DNA from 3 places in the Peribacillus simplex NBRC 15720 genome. Region 3 is predicted to be linked to each of the others. Evidence: riboswitches for the same ligand, from Rfam matches in the RefSeq annotation. Region 3 holds a riboswitch; each other region holds the start of a gene.
What was found. A riboswitch is a leader RNA that binds a small molecule or an ion and turns the genes downstream of it on or off. The one in region 3 is predicted to bind S-adenosylmethionine.
Positions count from the first base shown of each region.

Region 1: another riboswitch for S-adenosylmethionine. It lies ahead of BS1321_RS06820 (methionine biosynthesis PLP-dependent protein); the one in region 3 lies ahead of BS1321_RS17465 (methionine ABC transporter ATP-binding protein).
Region 2: another riboswitch for S-adenosylmethionine. It lies ahead of BS1321_RS25585 (YezD family protein); the one in region 3 lies ahead of BS1321_RS17465 (methionine ABC transporter ATP-binding protein).

Region 1 covers NZ_CP017704.1:1,436,599-1,440,888, forward strand. The annotation lists gene BS1321_RS06810 (hypothetical protein) at 1-90, opposite strand, end outside; gene fumC (class II fumarate hydratase) at 200-1,582, opposite strand; SAM riboswitch class I at 1,908-2,021, shown strand; gene BS1321_RS06820 (methionine biosynthesis PLP-dependent protein) at 2,108-3,220, shown strand; gene metC (cystathionine beta-lyase) at 3,217-4,290, shown strand, end outside.
Region 2 covers NZ_CP017704.1:5,299,835-5,304,124, reverse strand. The annotation lists gene sat (sulfate adenylyltransferase) at 1-972, opposite strand, end outside; gene BS1321_RS25590 (phosphoadenylyl-sulfate reductase) at 1,002-1,706, opposite strand; gene BS1321_RS25585 (YezD family protein) at 1,888-2,031, opposite strand; SAM riboswitch class I at 2,204-2,312, opposite strand; gene ssuE (NADPH-dependent FMN reductase) at 2,592-3,125, opposite strand; gene BS1321_RS25575 (TetR/AcrR family transcriptional regulator) at 3,335-3,922, opposite strand; partial or broken gene BS1321_RS25570 (SDR family NAD(P)-dependent oxidoreductase) at 4,096-4,290, opposite strand, start outside.
Region 3 covers NZ_CP017704.1:3,623,329-3,627,618, reverse strand. The annotation lists gene BS1321_RS17475 (MetQ/NlpA family ABC transporter substrate-binding protein) at 1-369, opposite strand, end outside; gene BS1321_RS17470 (methionine ABC transporter permease) at 391-1,041, opposite strand; gene BS1321_RS17465 (methionine ABC transporter ATP-binding protein) at 1,055-2,077, opposite strand; SAM riboswitch class I at 2,338-2,449, opposite strand; gene BS1321_RS17460 (GNAT family N-acetyltransferase) at 2,590-2,895, opposite strand; gene BS1321_RS17455 (nuclear transport factor 2 family protein) at 3,157-3,525, opposite strand; gene tnpB (IS200/IS605 family element RNA-guided endonuclease TnpB) at 3,861-4,290, shown strand, end outside.

The sequences.
Region 1 (4,290 bases), 2.2 Mb from region 3:
GAATTTCCCTTTATCATCAAGATCACTGCCGCATTCCGGGCAATTCACATGAATTTTTCTTAGACCGTTGCAAAGCGGGCATAAAGACATTGTTTTTCCTCCTGTTCCCGATACTTATGATCTCAGTATTTGTTGATTCCATTATTTTAACACGTGGAAACACCCTCCCTAATACCAGAGGGAGGGCACTTATATGCAATTATTTATTAACCATGTTAGCAGGATCTACCCATGCTTTGAATTCATCTTCCGTCAGGAACTCCAATTTCAACGCCGCTTCTTTTAACGTAGAGTTGTCCTTGAATGCTGTTTTGGCGATCTTGGCTGCTTTTTCATAACCAATATGCGGGTTCAATGCTGTTACCAACATAAGGGAACGTTCTACATTTTCTTTGATTTTATCTTCATTTGCAGTGATGCCAACCGCACAATTATTGTTGAATGAATGAATGCCTTCCGTCAATAATTTGACCGTTTGCAGGAAGTTATAGATGATGACTGGTTTGAATACATTCAATTCAAAGTTACCTTGGCTAGCTGCAAAGCCAATTGTAGCATCGTTACCCACGATTTGTGTTGCAATCATGGTAAGCGCTTCACTTTGTGTTGGATTGACTTTACCTGGCATGATGGAGCTGCCTGGCTCGTTTTCCGGAATGGCTATTTCGCCGATTCCGCTTCTAGGACCACTTGCCAGCCATCTGACATCGTTCGCAATTTTCATTAAATCGGCTGCCAATGCTTTTAAAGCACCGTGTGCGTAGACGATTTCGTTATGGCTTGTCAATGCATGAAACTTATTATCAGATGTGACAAAAGGATGTCCTGTATCCGCTGCAATTTGTTTGGCAGAAAGTCCCGGGAATTCTTTTTTTGTATTGATTCCGGTTCCTACAGCCGTTCCGCCTAGTGCAAGGTTCAATAATTTTTGGCTGCTTTCCTCAATCATCGCTAGATCTTTGTCGAGCATCGCTTTCCAACCGGAAATTTCTTGTCCTAATGTTAATGGTGTAGCATCTTGAAGATGTGTCCGGCCAATTTTCACGACATCCCAAAATTCTTTTTCTTTTGTATCGAATGTAGCACGAAGAGCTTTGATGGCAGGGACCAATTTTTCAGCGACTTCCATAAAGGCAGCAATATGCATGGCGGTCGGGAAAGTATCATTGGAGCTTTGTGCCTTGTTAACATCATCATTTGGGTGAAGGGTTTCCGATTCACCATTTTCTTTCAACCATTCATTCCCTTTGTTAGCGACCACTTCATTCACGTTCATATTACTTTGCGTGCCGCTTCCCGTTTGCCAAACTACAAGCGGGAAATGATCATTTAGTGTACCTTCAAGGATTTCGCCGCAAATCTTGACGATGGCATTCTTTTTAACTTCCGAAAGATCACCAAGATCATAGTTCACCTTTGCCGCAGCTTGTTTAACGTATGCAAATGCACGAACTAATTCAATCGGCATTTTTTCGTTACCGATTTTGAAATTGTTACGGCTTCTCTCAGTTTGTGCTCCCCAATATTTATCAGCAGGAACTTTCACTTCACCCATCGTATCTCGTTCGATTCTGTATTCCATGTGTTCTCCTCCTATGTTTGCACTATTCATTGAAGACCTTTTGCATATGAAATGAATAATGTTGTATTATTCTTTCTCTCCATACATTGTACAAACTTTATTATTTTAAAGCAAAAATATCCGGCTGACCCTTCCCATTTTTCTGAAAAACCCATGATTCTTCCTGTTTATATGAAAATTCGGATATTTTTTTTAGACACATAAAGTGTTGACACCGCTAGGCTCCACTTGACCTAGTCATGAACATCAAAGCATGATCCACCCAAAATGTTCTTGACAGTATTTTGTATATATAGTAAATTCAAAAGAAATTGAATAATCTAAACTCTTATCGAGAGAGGTAGAGGGAATGGCCCGATGACACCTCAGCAACCTTCATTTGTTTCAAACCAATGAAAAGGTGCTAATTCCACAAGTTTGTGAACTTGGAAGATAAGAAGAATGACTCGTCCCTACTTAATCAAAGTCTTCTTCTTAAAGAAGACTTTTTTTTATTTTATATAACTCAAAGGAGCAGTGAAAACCATGTACAAAACTGAAACATATCTTGCTCAATTAGGAAATCGCAGCGAAACGGCGACAGGAACAGTCAATCCGCCGGTATACTTTTCAACAGCTTTTCGTCACGAAGGAATTGGCCAATCGACGGGATTCGACTACACAAGGACAGGTAATCCTACACGCCAACTATTGGAGCGATCCATCGCCGATCTGGAAAAAGGGGACCAAGGTTATGCCTGCAGTTCAGGAATGGCCGCCATTTCCACTATACTCGCCCTTTTTAAATCTGGTGATGCATGGATTGTCAGCGAAGATCTTTATGGCGGTACATATCGTCTGTTAGAACAAGGTTTTAAAAAATGGGGGTTGCAGTGTGACTATGTAAACACTTGTTGTTTGGAGGATATCGAAAAAGCTATCACTCCTCACACGAAAGCCATCTTCATCGAAACTCCCACTAACCCTCTTATGCAGCAAACGGACATTAGCGCCGTTGCCGCATTGGCCAAACGATATAATTTATTGTTAATCGTTGATAACACTTTTTACACGCCTCTAATTCAACAACCCATCCTGCTTGGAGCGGATATTGTGATTCACAGTGCAACCAAGTATCTCGGTGGTCATAATGATGTGCTCGCCGGACTGATCGTTGCTAGCGGCGCTGAATTATGTGATGCACTTGCCTTCCATCATAATGGTACTGGAGCTGTCTTGAGCCCATTTGATTCTTGGCTGTTGATGCGCGGAATGAAAACCCTGGCATTGCGGATGGAGCGTCATGAAAAGAATGCCAAGATACTTGTAGATTACTTATCGGAACATGATTGTGTTACAGACGTATTGTATCCCGGCAGAGGAGGCATGATTTCATTCCGTATCATTGATGAAGCGGCGGTAAACCCATTTTTACAATCGCTCTCATTAATCTCTTTTGCAGAAAGCCTTGGAGGGGTTGAAAGCTTCATCACCTATCCTGCCACACAAACACATGCCGATATTCCGCTTGAAGTCAGAACGGCAAATGGTGTTTGTAATCGCCTGCTCCGCTTCTCCGTTGGCATCGAGGATAGCGATGATTTGATTGGTGACTTACAGCAAGCATTCGCACAGGTAAAAAGGGAGGCACTACGATGACAGATCATGACTTTAGCTTTGAAACCAAATTACTTCATAATCAACATAAATTCGATCCGGCAACGGGCGGCGTGAGCGTCCCCATTCAGCACGCATCGACTTTCCATCAATCCGATATCGATCAATTCGGCAAATATGATTACAGCAGAAGCGGGAACCCAACTCGCGAGGCACTTGAAGACATCATTGCCGAACTTGAGGACGGCACCCATGGCTTTGCTTTTTCATCAGGAATGGCTGCCATTTCTACAGCTTTCCTGCTATTGTCTGCCGGGGATCATATCGTCATTTCCGAAGATGTTTATGGCGGAACGTTCAGGATGGTCACAAGCGTATTGTCGCGTTTCAATATTGAGCATACCTTCGTTGACATGACGGACCTTGAAAGCGTCAAAGCGGCCGTTCAGCCAAATACCAGGGCCATATACATCGAAACGCCTTCAAATCCGTTACTTAAAGTGACCGATATTCAAGCCGTATGTGATATCGCAAAAAAAGCCGGCGCCTTAAGTTTTGTTGATAATACATTCTTGACGCCAGCATTGCAAAAACCACTGAATCTGGGCGCTGATGTTGTCCTTCATAGCGCGACGAAGTTTTTATCCGGACACAGTGATGTGGTAGCTGGGCTTGCGGTCGTAAAAGATCCGGAATTAGCAGTAAGACTCGGTTCCCTTCAAAACTCCTTTGGAGCGGTTCTTGGTGTCCAGGACGCCTGGCTTGTAATGAGAGGTCTGAAAACCTTGTCAGTTAGAATGGAACATTCACAAAAAGGGGCAGAAAAGATTGCAGCCTACTTAAAGGAACAGCCCTTGGTGAAAAAAGTGTATTATCCCGGCCTAGCTGATCATCCACAGCACGCCATCCAGAAAGGCCAGTCACTTGGAGCAGGGGCGGTCCTATCATTTGAATTGGAAAGTGAGGAAGTCTTCCGTTCTTTCGTTAACACTGTCGAACTCCCTGTTTTTGCCGTAAGCCTTGGAGCGGTCGAATCTATATTATCCTACCCGGCCAAAATGTCCCATGCTGCAATGCCTGCTGATGAAAGGGAAAAGCGAGGCATCACGAAC
Region 2 (4,290 bases), 1.7 Mb from region 3:
ACATGCTTTACAGTAAAAACTATGTTCAAAGAATAATAGAGTGATTCCTAACTCATCTGCGTTAAAATTCCCAAAGATTTTTTGAGCATCATATGTGCCATAATAATCGCCCACACCCGCATGATCACGTCCGACGATAAAATGGGTGCAACCATAATTTTTACGGACCATCGCATGGAAAATGGCTTCTCTTGGTCCTGCATAACGCATGGCAGCAGGGAAAACTGCAAGGGAGACGCGATCCTTAGGATAATATTTTTCAAGCAGCACTTTATAGCTTTCCATTCTTACATCTGCCGGAATGTCATCGGATTTAGTGGCACCTACGAGAGGATTTAAGAATAAGCCGTCGACAATCTCCAATGCTGTCTTTTGAATGTATTCATGAGCACGGTGAACAGGGTTCCTCGTTTGGAATCCGACAACTGTTTCCCAGCCTTTTTCCGCAAAAGCTTTCCTTGTGTCGACCGGGTCCAAATAATGAGCTTGAAATAGCGGACGCTCTATTCTCTTGATCAACTTTATTTCCCCGCCGACATATACATCCCCACGGTTATATAAATTTTTCACTCCAGGATGCTTCTCATCATCCGTTTGATATACTAATGTCGCTTCCAATTGCTTATCTGGAGTGTAAATATCGGAAACGGATAGAACTCCGTATGTTTCACCTTCATGAGTCAACGTCACTTCTTCACCTAAAGTAAGGGTTTCTGCAGTTTCTTCGGTCAAAGGCAGCGTAATCGGGATGCTCCATACATGCCCACTGCTAAGCCTCATTTCCTTGACCACTGTCTCATAGTCACTTTTTGTAAAGAATCCTTTAATCGGACTGTAGGCACCAGTGCCTATCAATTCAAGATCACTTAATGCAATTTCATCTATTTCGATTGACTTTGTTATTTTACTAAAATCATATTTTGGTTCCCAAAGATCGATTAATGTTCCTCCGTGCGGTAAACTGATTGTCATGCTAATTTCCCCCTATGGTTTCTATTTATTTAAGATAAATGCAATCCGCATTCCGTTTTTTGAGCCCCTTGCCAACGGCCAGAGCGTAAATCATCTGCATTGAAGGCCGGTGCTGTACACGTTTTACATCCAATGCTCGGATATCCATTATCATGCAGGATATTATATGGAAGTCCGTTTTTATGGGCGTAGCGCCAAACATCTTTCCACGTCCAATGTATGAGTGGACATATTTTAACTGACTTGAACTTATTATCCTTATTGATATACTCGGTCAGAGCCCTTGTTTCGGATTGCTCCCTCCGCAATCCCGAAAGCCAGGCTGTTGCCATTGAAAGCACATCGGTAAGCGGAATGATTTTACGAATGTTACAGCACTTATTGGAATCTCTAAGCCATAATTCATCCCCATATTCCGCTGCTTGTTCCTCAAGCGTCAAGGCAGGTTTCTTCATTTCGATCGAAAGCTTTGGATATCGCTTTTTCACTTGCTCGATCAATTGGTAAGTTTCCTCAAAATGAACATCTGTATCAAGGAAAACTATTTTCGCCGAAGGATTAACCTTCGCCAATAAATCCGTAAGCACGATGCCTTCAATACCAAAACTACAAGCATAAATCAGTTTGTTTCCATAATGGTCATTCGCCCATTGCAGAACTTCCAAAGCTCCTTTTGTCTCACTGTCTTCAGGAAATACAGGTAAATCCCCTGTGTTGAAATTGTCATAGTTTATTAATGCAGCCAACTTTGTAGCCCCCTCTAAAAACTTGCTGTATCAGGTTAGAGTAACTGTTGATCAATACCCGTTGTAATCTTCTCCGGTTTATTTGATTCTAGGAAAAAGAGACGAATCTAACCAATACTCTCTTTATATCAGTTAAACCCGCCTCTAGTTTTTCTAGTCAGCAGATACCTTATTTAATTCTTAATTTTTCATTTCTTTCCATTTGAATGATTTTACCATCCTGGACAATAAGTGTAATGGATCCATATTTCATTGAATTAAGCATTTCTTGAAGTCGTTCAAATATTTCTTCAAGCTGATTCTCTTTATCCAAACCAGTTCCTCCTTTAAGAAAATCCGCGAATATTTTATTTTCAACGCTGATTAAATGAATTTCTTAGATTTATATAATTCCATACAACCTTACATTGTTATGGTTTGCCTACAATTTTTCAAAAAAAACAAAAATCTTTCCATGATGGAAAGATCCCAAGGTAAATATCTTTACCTTATCTTCCAAAATGATCAACATTTTGTTGGAGGTAGCACCTTGCATCCATCATGCAGGTTGCTGGACTTCAAAGGGCCAATTCCCTCCGTCGCTCTGGATAAGTTTTATTATTTTAAATATTAACATATATTTAATCCTTGTCAATGGAGTTTTCTTATAAAATAACTTGGTTTAATATTATGGATTAACTGTTATTTTTATACACACTATTCAATTTATGATTTTATGTTCATATAAATACGAAAATAGACTCGTCTTTTTAGATAAGGTCTCCAAAAAAATAAGTCTATTTTCATAAAAAGCCTATTATTGACGCATGTCCTTTCTTGAAAAAATAATTTCTCGAATTCCATTCCTTTTGTAGAAGGGATTACTTGAAGTCATTAATTTCTTAACTGTATCGCTTCTACAAATTCTTGAACTTGACTCTGGACGCGATCAATTAAATCCAAATCATTAATCGGTTTTTCTGAATTCTGTTTATCTATTTCCTTATCAACAAAATAAATGCCCTGCAGCGGCTCGCCTTTTAATATTGAAATTAATGGTTTAAGCGCATAGTCAATCGCCAATAGATGCCTGTTACTTCCTCCAATCATGATTGGCAGCACTGGCTTACCCTTAAAAGCACCTTCTGGCAGCAAATCAATCAAGGCTTTCAATACCCCTGTATAAGAAGCCTTATAAACAGGTGAACCAATAATGATACCTCTAGCTGCTTGAATTCTCTCTGAAAGCTTTAAGATATCTTCGCTATTATATTTCCCTTGAAATAAATCATCTGCTGAGAAATCCGTAATTGAGAAATAAGCTGTGGTAAATCCTTCGTGTTCGACTAATGATTGAATATGTTTTAGTGAAATGTCCGTTCTTGATGGTATAGCAGGACTTCCTGATAAAATTACGATATCGCTCATTTAATACCCCTCCAATGTTACATGATTTCCAGATAAAATCTTCGTAAAGCATTTCATGCAGTATGCATTTATCGTAATAGTCTGAAAAATATAAGTCAAATCTTACACTCGGGTTTCATAAATTCACCAGTTGACTTCATCGACTCTGAATGAAAATAAAACGGTCATATTTGCGGCTTGATGCTCATGCCACAAATATGACCGTTTCATTATGTATGATTTTGTTTACCATGAATACCATATACCAAAAGTTGAGCAATGCTCTTAATTCGTTCAGAAGTAAAATATGGCTCCTTTTTTTGTTGATGGATCTCATAATGTGTAGATAATGCCAATGTAAAAGAAATGATCCCTACATTAAATAGGATAATATCAGAGATATATTGTATCTCTCCGCTATCTATTCTCTTCTGTATTTCAATATGCTTGGCATTTGGCTTGAAAATCTGATCTACATATTGCTTTGAAATATCTTGATCGAATTGTGTTTCCCTAAATAATATCGAAAACTGTTCTTTATTTTCAAGAATTTTTTTTATCATGGTGCAAACATGATTCTCCACTAGATCATCCGTTGAAAGATGACTAGTCCCATCTTCAGATTCCTCTTTTTCATTAGGGGTAATTGTAGCCAAAAGCAAATCTTTTTTGCTATCAAAGTATTTGTAAATAGTAGCTTCGGAAACATTGCATGCAGAGGCAATTTCATTCGTTCTTGTCATGTCAAAACCTTTAGTGGCAAAAAGAGTCCGGGCTACATTTATGATTCGTTCTTTGGTTTGCTGCCCTTTTTTCAAAAATATCAACCTTCTTTTATAAAGATAAGACCGGTTTCACCAATTATTTTCCATGATATCTTGATGGTATCAATCGGTCAACATATTACCTTTGATCTATTAGAATTCAATATTCCCATATATCATAAATAGAAAACATCGTCTGGTTGGGACGATGTTTTCTTTTCAGAAAATCACTTAAAAGATGCATAGCCATCATCGACCATGACTACACTTCCATTAATCGCATCCGCTTCCTCTAACGATAATAGATAGACGGTATTTGCAATGGTTTCTGGCTTAATTAATTTACCGCGCATTTGACTTGCATTCAATTTTTCGATGATTCCCATATCTTTATAGCCTTGTATGATAGGAGTGTCAACCCC
Region 3 (4,290 bases):
TTTATGTTTTTTCGAATAAAGGCCCATAGGCGCAATGACAGTCGACCCGATAGCCTCTAATTTCAGATTTTGGTCTTGAACGAATTCATCGAAGTAAGCGACCGTTTGGAATGAATTGGCATCGATTTCACCTTCACTTAACGCAAGGTTCGGTTGGATATAATCATTGAAAGTGACCAGTTCGATATTAAGACCTTCCTCTTTCGCTATGTCGACAATGTATTCCCATGTTCTCGTATCCCCGCTGCTGACACCGACTTTTACTGTTTTCACATCATCCGAACCGCCTGATGCACCTTCTTCTTTCCCGCATCCTGCAGCCACGATGGCCAATACCAATACCATGATCGTTAATAAGATTTTCTTCATTTCTCCTACCTCCTGTTATTTTTATCTTCTTCTGATTTTTCTTGAAATAAAATTCCCGGTGGATTGCAATAATTGAACGATGATCACGAGCGCCGCCACTGTGACGACCATCGTCATCGTATCGAACCTTTGATAACCGTAAGCCAAAGCTAGATCTCCGACCCCGCCTGCACCGACGGCACCTGCCATGGCCGTAGATCCGACAAGCCCGATTGTCGCTGTTGTAAATGTAAGGATCAACGAACTAAGTCCCTCGGGAATCAAAAAGCGATAAATGATTTGCCATGTCGTAGCTCCCATCGCCTGAGCTGCCTCGATGATCCCTTTGTCCACTTCCAACAGGGAGTTCTCCACAAGCCGGGCAATATAAGGAGCCGCGTAAAAGATTAGCGGAACAATGGCCGCATTCGTTCCAATCGCACTGCCGACAATCATTCTGGTAAACGGAATAAGTGCTACAAGCAAGATGATGAAAGGAACCGACCGCAATATATTGATGACCGGGTTCAATACATTAAAGATCCATTTATTCTCCAGGATGTGACCCTTTCTTGTAATGACAAGCAGGATACCGAGCGGAAGCCCAATCAATCCGGAAAATACCAATGAGATGGCTACCATATAAAGTGTGTCACCGAAAGCTGTCGACAGCTGGTCTGCCGTTATTTCCATTCCCCAAAGCGTATTACCCATTTATCTGCACCTCCTGGACGAGAATCCCCTCATCTTTAATATATTGATAAGCCTTGTCCACCTCATTTTTGTTCCCTGTCACTTCGATGATCAAATTCCCAAAAGGCGTTTCCTGAATTTCAGAAATATTGGCTGATAATACACTTAAATGAACATCATATTTCTTCGAGATGGTTGAAAGTAAAGGAGTGCCAGAAGTAGTCCCAATAAAATTAATTTTCCAAATAATCGGAATGTGGGACCCTATGCTTTTTAAGAAACTTTGTGGAATCTCGTCATGTATGACCGTTCTCACGAAGTTTTTTGCAATATCCGTTTGCGGTTTGGCAAAAACTTCGAAAACAGAACCTTGTTCAACGACGCAACCGCCCTCCATGACCGCTACCTTATTGCAAATTTCCCTAATTACAGACATCTCATGTGTAATTAGCAGAATGGTAATATTGTATTCTTTATTAATCTTTTTTAAGAGCTGCAGAACTGCACTCGTTGTTTGTGGATCCAATGCCGATGTAGCTTCATCACACAATAAGATCGATGGATTGGTAGCCAATGCTCTCGCAATGCCGATCCGCTGCTTTTGACCGCCGGACAATTGTTCCGGATAACTCTTTGCTTTGCTTGATAAGCCAACGAACTCCAACAGCTCGCCTACCCGCTTTTTTATTTCATTACCCGGAGTTCCGGACAAAACCAGCGGCATGGCAATATTATCAAAAACAGTCTTTGAATTTAGCAAATTGAAATGCTGAAAGATCATCCCGATTTTTTTCTTTTCAGCCCGCAATTCCTTCGGGTTCAATTTGGTTAAATCCTTGCCCCCAACAATCACCTGCCCATCTGAAGGATGTTCAAGCAAATTGACCAACCTGATCAACGTACTTTTCCCGGCCCCGCTATAACCGACTACACCGAATATATCCCCCTTTTCCACTGTCAAATTAATGCCCTTCAAAGCCTCAACAGTCTGTTTCTTTGTTTGATAAACCTTTTTAACATTTTGAAACTCAATCATCCAATCTCCCCCCATGCTGTTTATTTGTACGAATTCATTATCCAGAGAGAAGAGCTTTGCAAAGTTTCATAATGATAGGGTTAAATTCTGCGAAATTCATGAGTAAGAGTGCGAAACTCACGAGTAACTGCACCAATTCTCCAAATAACCATATACATTTTGAATAAACAAAAGAGGCCTCTTCCGTCATCAGACAGAAGAGGCCTCTTTTAGACATAAAAAAGAGTAAACTCTTAAATTAATTATCTAAGAAAAGCTCCTTCTTATCTTTCAAACTTTCGTCCGTTGGAATTAGCACAGTATTTTTACAAAAGTAAAAACCCGCTGCCGAGGTATCATAGGGCCAAGTCCCTCCACATCTCTTGATAAGAATTAACGTTATATTTAATTATGTCCTTCACTATATATTCAATTTTCTCTAAAGTCAACCATATTTTTCATCGCTCTAAATATTTTCACAGTATATTGATTTGATGCTTTTTAATTATATTAATATAATTTATATTTATATTTTATAATGATTTGCTCATTCTCCATACTGGGTATTTTTCATTTTCTTCGCTTATCTTCATCATGCCTGTATTCGTATATAAACGAATCGCCCTTTGATTATCCGGAGAAACCCTTAAATGATATTCGGATACATTAAATTGCCTGAAAAATCTTTCTGCGTAGCGAACCAATTCCTTGCCAAGGCCTTTGCTGCGGTGTTCGGGAATAAGATAAAATAGATTCACATAGCCAATCTCGGTTCCTTCATATTCCCGAATTTGAAGTTCCATTTGTCCAATCGGTTCTTGGTCCTTTTCAATGATCACTTGTCCATCCGGAAATTTGCGGACCCGTTCTTTCATTCGTTGCAGATATGTATTTTCATCTCCAAAACCATCTTCAGATCCAAAACTTACAACAAAGGAATCTTTCCTGAATTTAATGATAATATCTTTATCTTAGTCCGTATCAATGGTCCGAAAGATCAACTTCATCCACCCCTATCATTTTATTGAAATATCTTTCAAGCAAACAAAACTCATTTGACTAACGCTCTTTTATGATATTTATTTTTATAAATAATAGGCTTAACGGGGCCCTTTCGTTTTTGTGCCTTGATGAAAAAACATTTGCCATCTTCCGTTCGTACATTTCCAGATTGAACTCCTTAGAGTATGTTCCACTTTACCTTCATCAAAAATCCGGTAAGTAGTTAACACGGTATCATTAGACAATTGATGCATATCAAATTGACTTAGTGTCATTTTCACCGCTCCGGCTCCCTCTTGCCCCAAAAAGTCGCTTTTAGACCATATGTTACCCGAACTGCCGAACTCAAAGAAATCATCTTTCAATAATAATGAAAGCTCTTCTGGAGATGTACGGACTTCAGATTTTAACAATTTCTCCTCCAGCTGATACAAATGCTCTTTTAACAATGAAGATTCACTTTCCATTCATCTTGTCTCCTTTTTCAACTATTGGTGAAATTCATGATCCATGCTGGCAAAGATTTTTTATCCAGTTGGTTAATAATTGCGGTCAGCAGCATTTTTTTCTTTTTTAACCGTTTTTGCCATACCTATTTTCTTATTAAGAAACTGGACTCACGACGGATTTCTAAGTGTTAAGAACAATTTATCATTTCCCGCCAGAAGACTCCCTCTTCAAGCGTGTGAAGGGGGAGAGCCCAACGGTAAGGGGGAGATGAATGGCGGTTGGCCTAAACCAAAGTATTCTTTTGACAAACGTACGTTCTCTGGTTAATAATAACAATAAGGGGGTGAAACCAATGGTCGTAAACAAAGCTTATAAATTTCGAATCTATCCAACGAAAGAACAATTAGTTCTCATCAATAAAACATTTGGCTGCTCTCGTTTTGTCTATAACTTCTTTTTAGGCAAACAGAAGGAGAAAGATGCTTACTGGTATATCTGTGAAGAAATGAAGCAGAACGGCCAATTACCCTTTAATAAATGGAAAGGCTCTTTTGTGAATAAATACGCAACAATCAAAGAACTTCCAGCTTTAAAGAAAGAATATTCTTTCCTGAAAGAAGTAGACAGTATTGCCTTACAGAAATCGGTGGAAAATTTAGCAGATGCCTATAGTCGATATTATAAAAAGCAAAACAAGTCACCACGCTTCAAATCGAAAAAGAATCCGGTCCAGTCCTACACGACTAAACATACGAATGGAAATATCGGAATGATTGGAAACC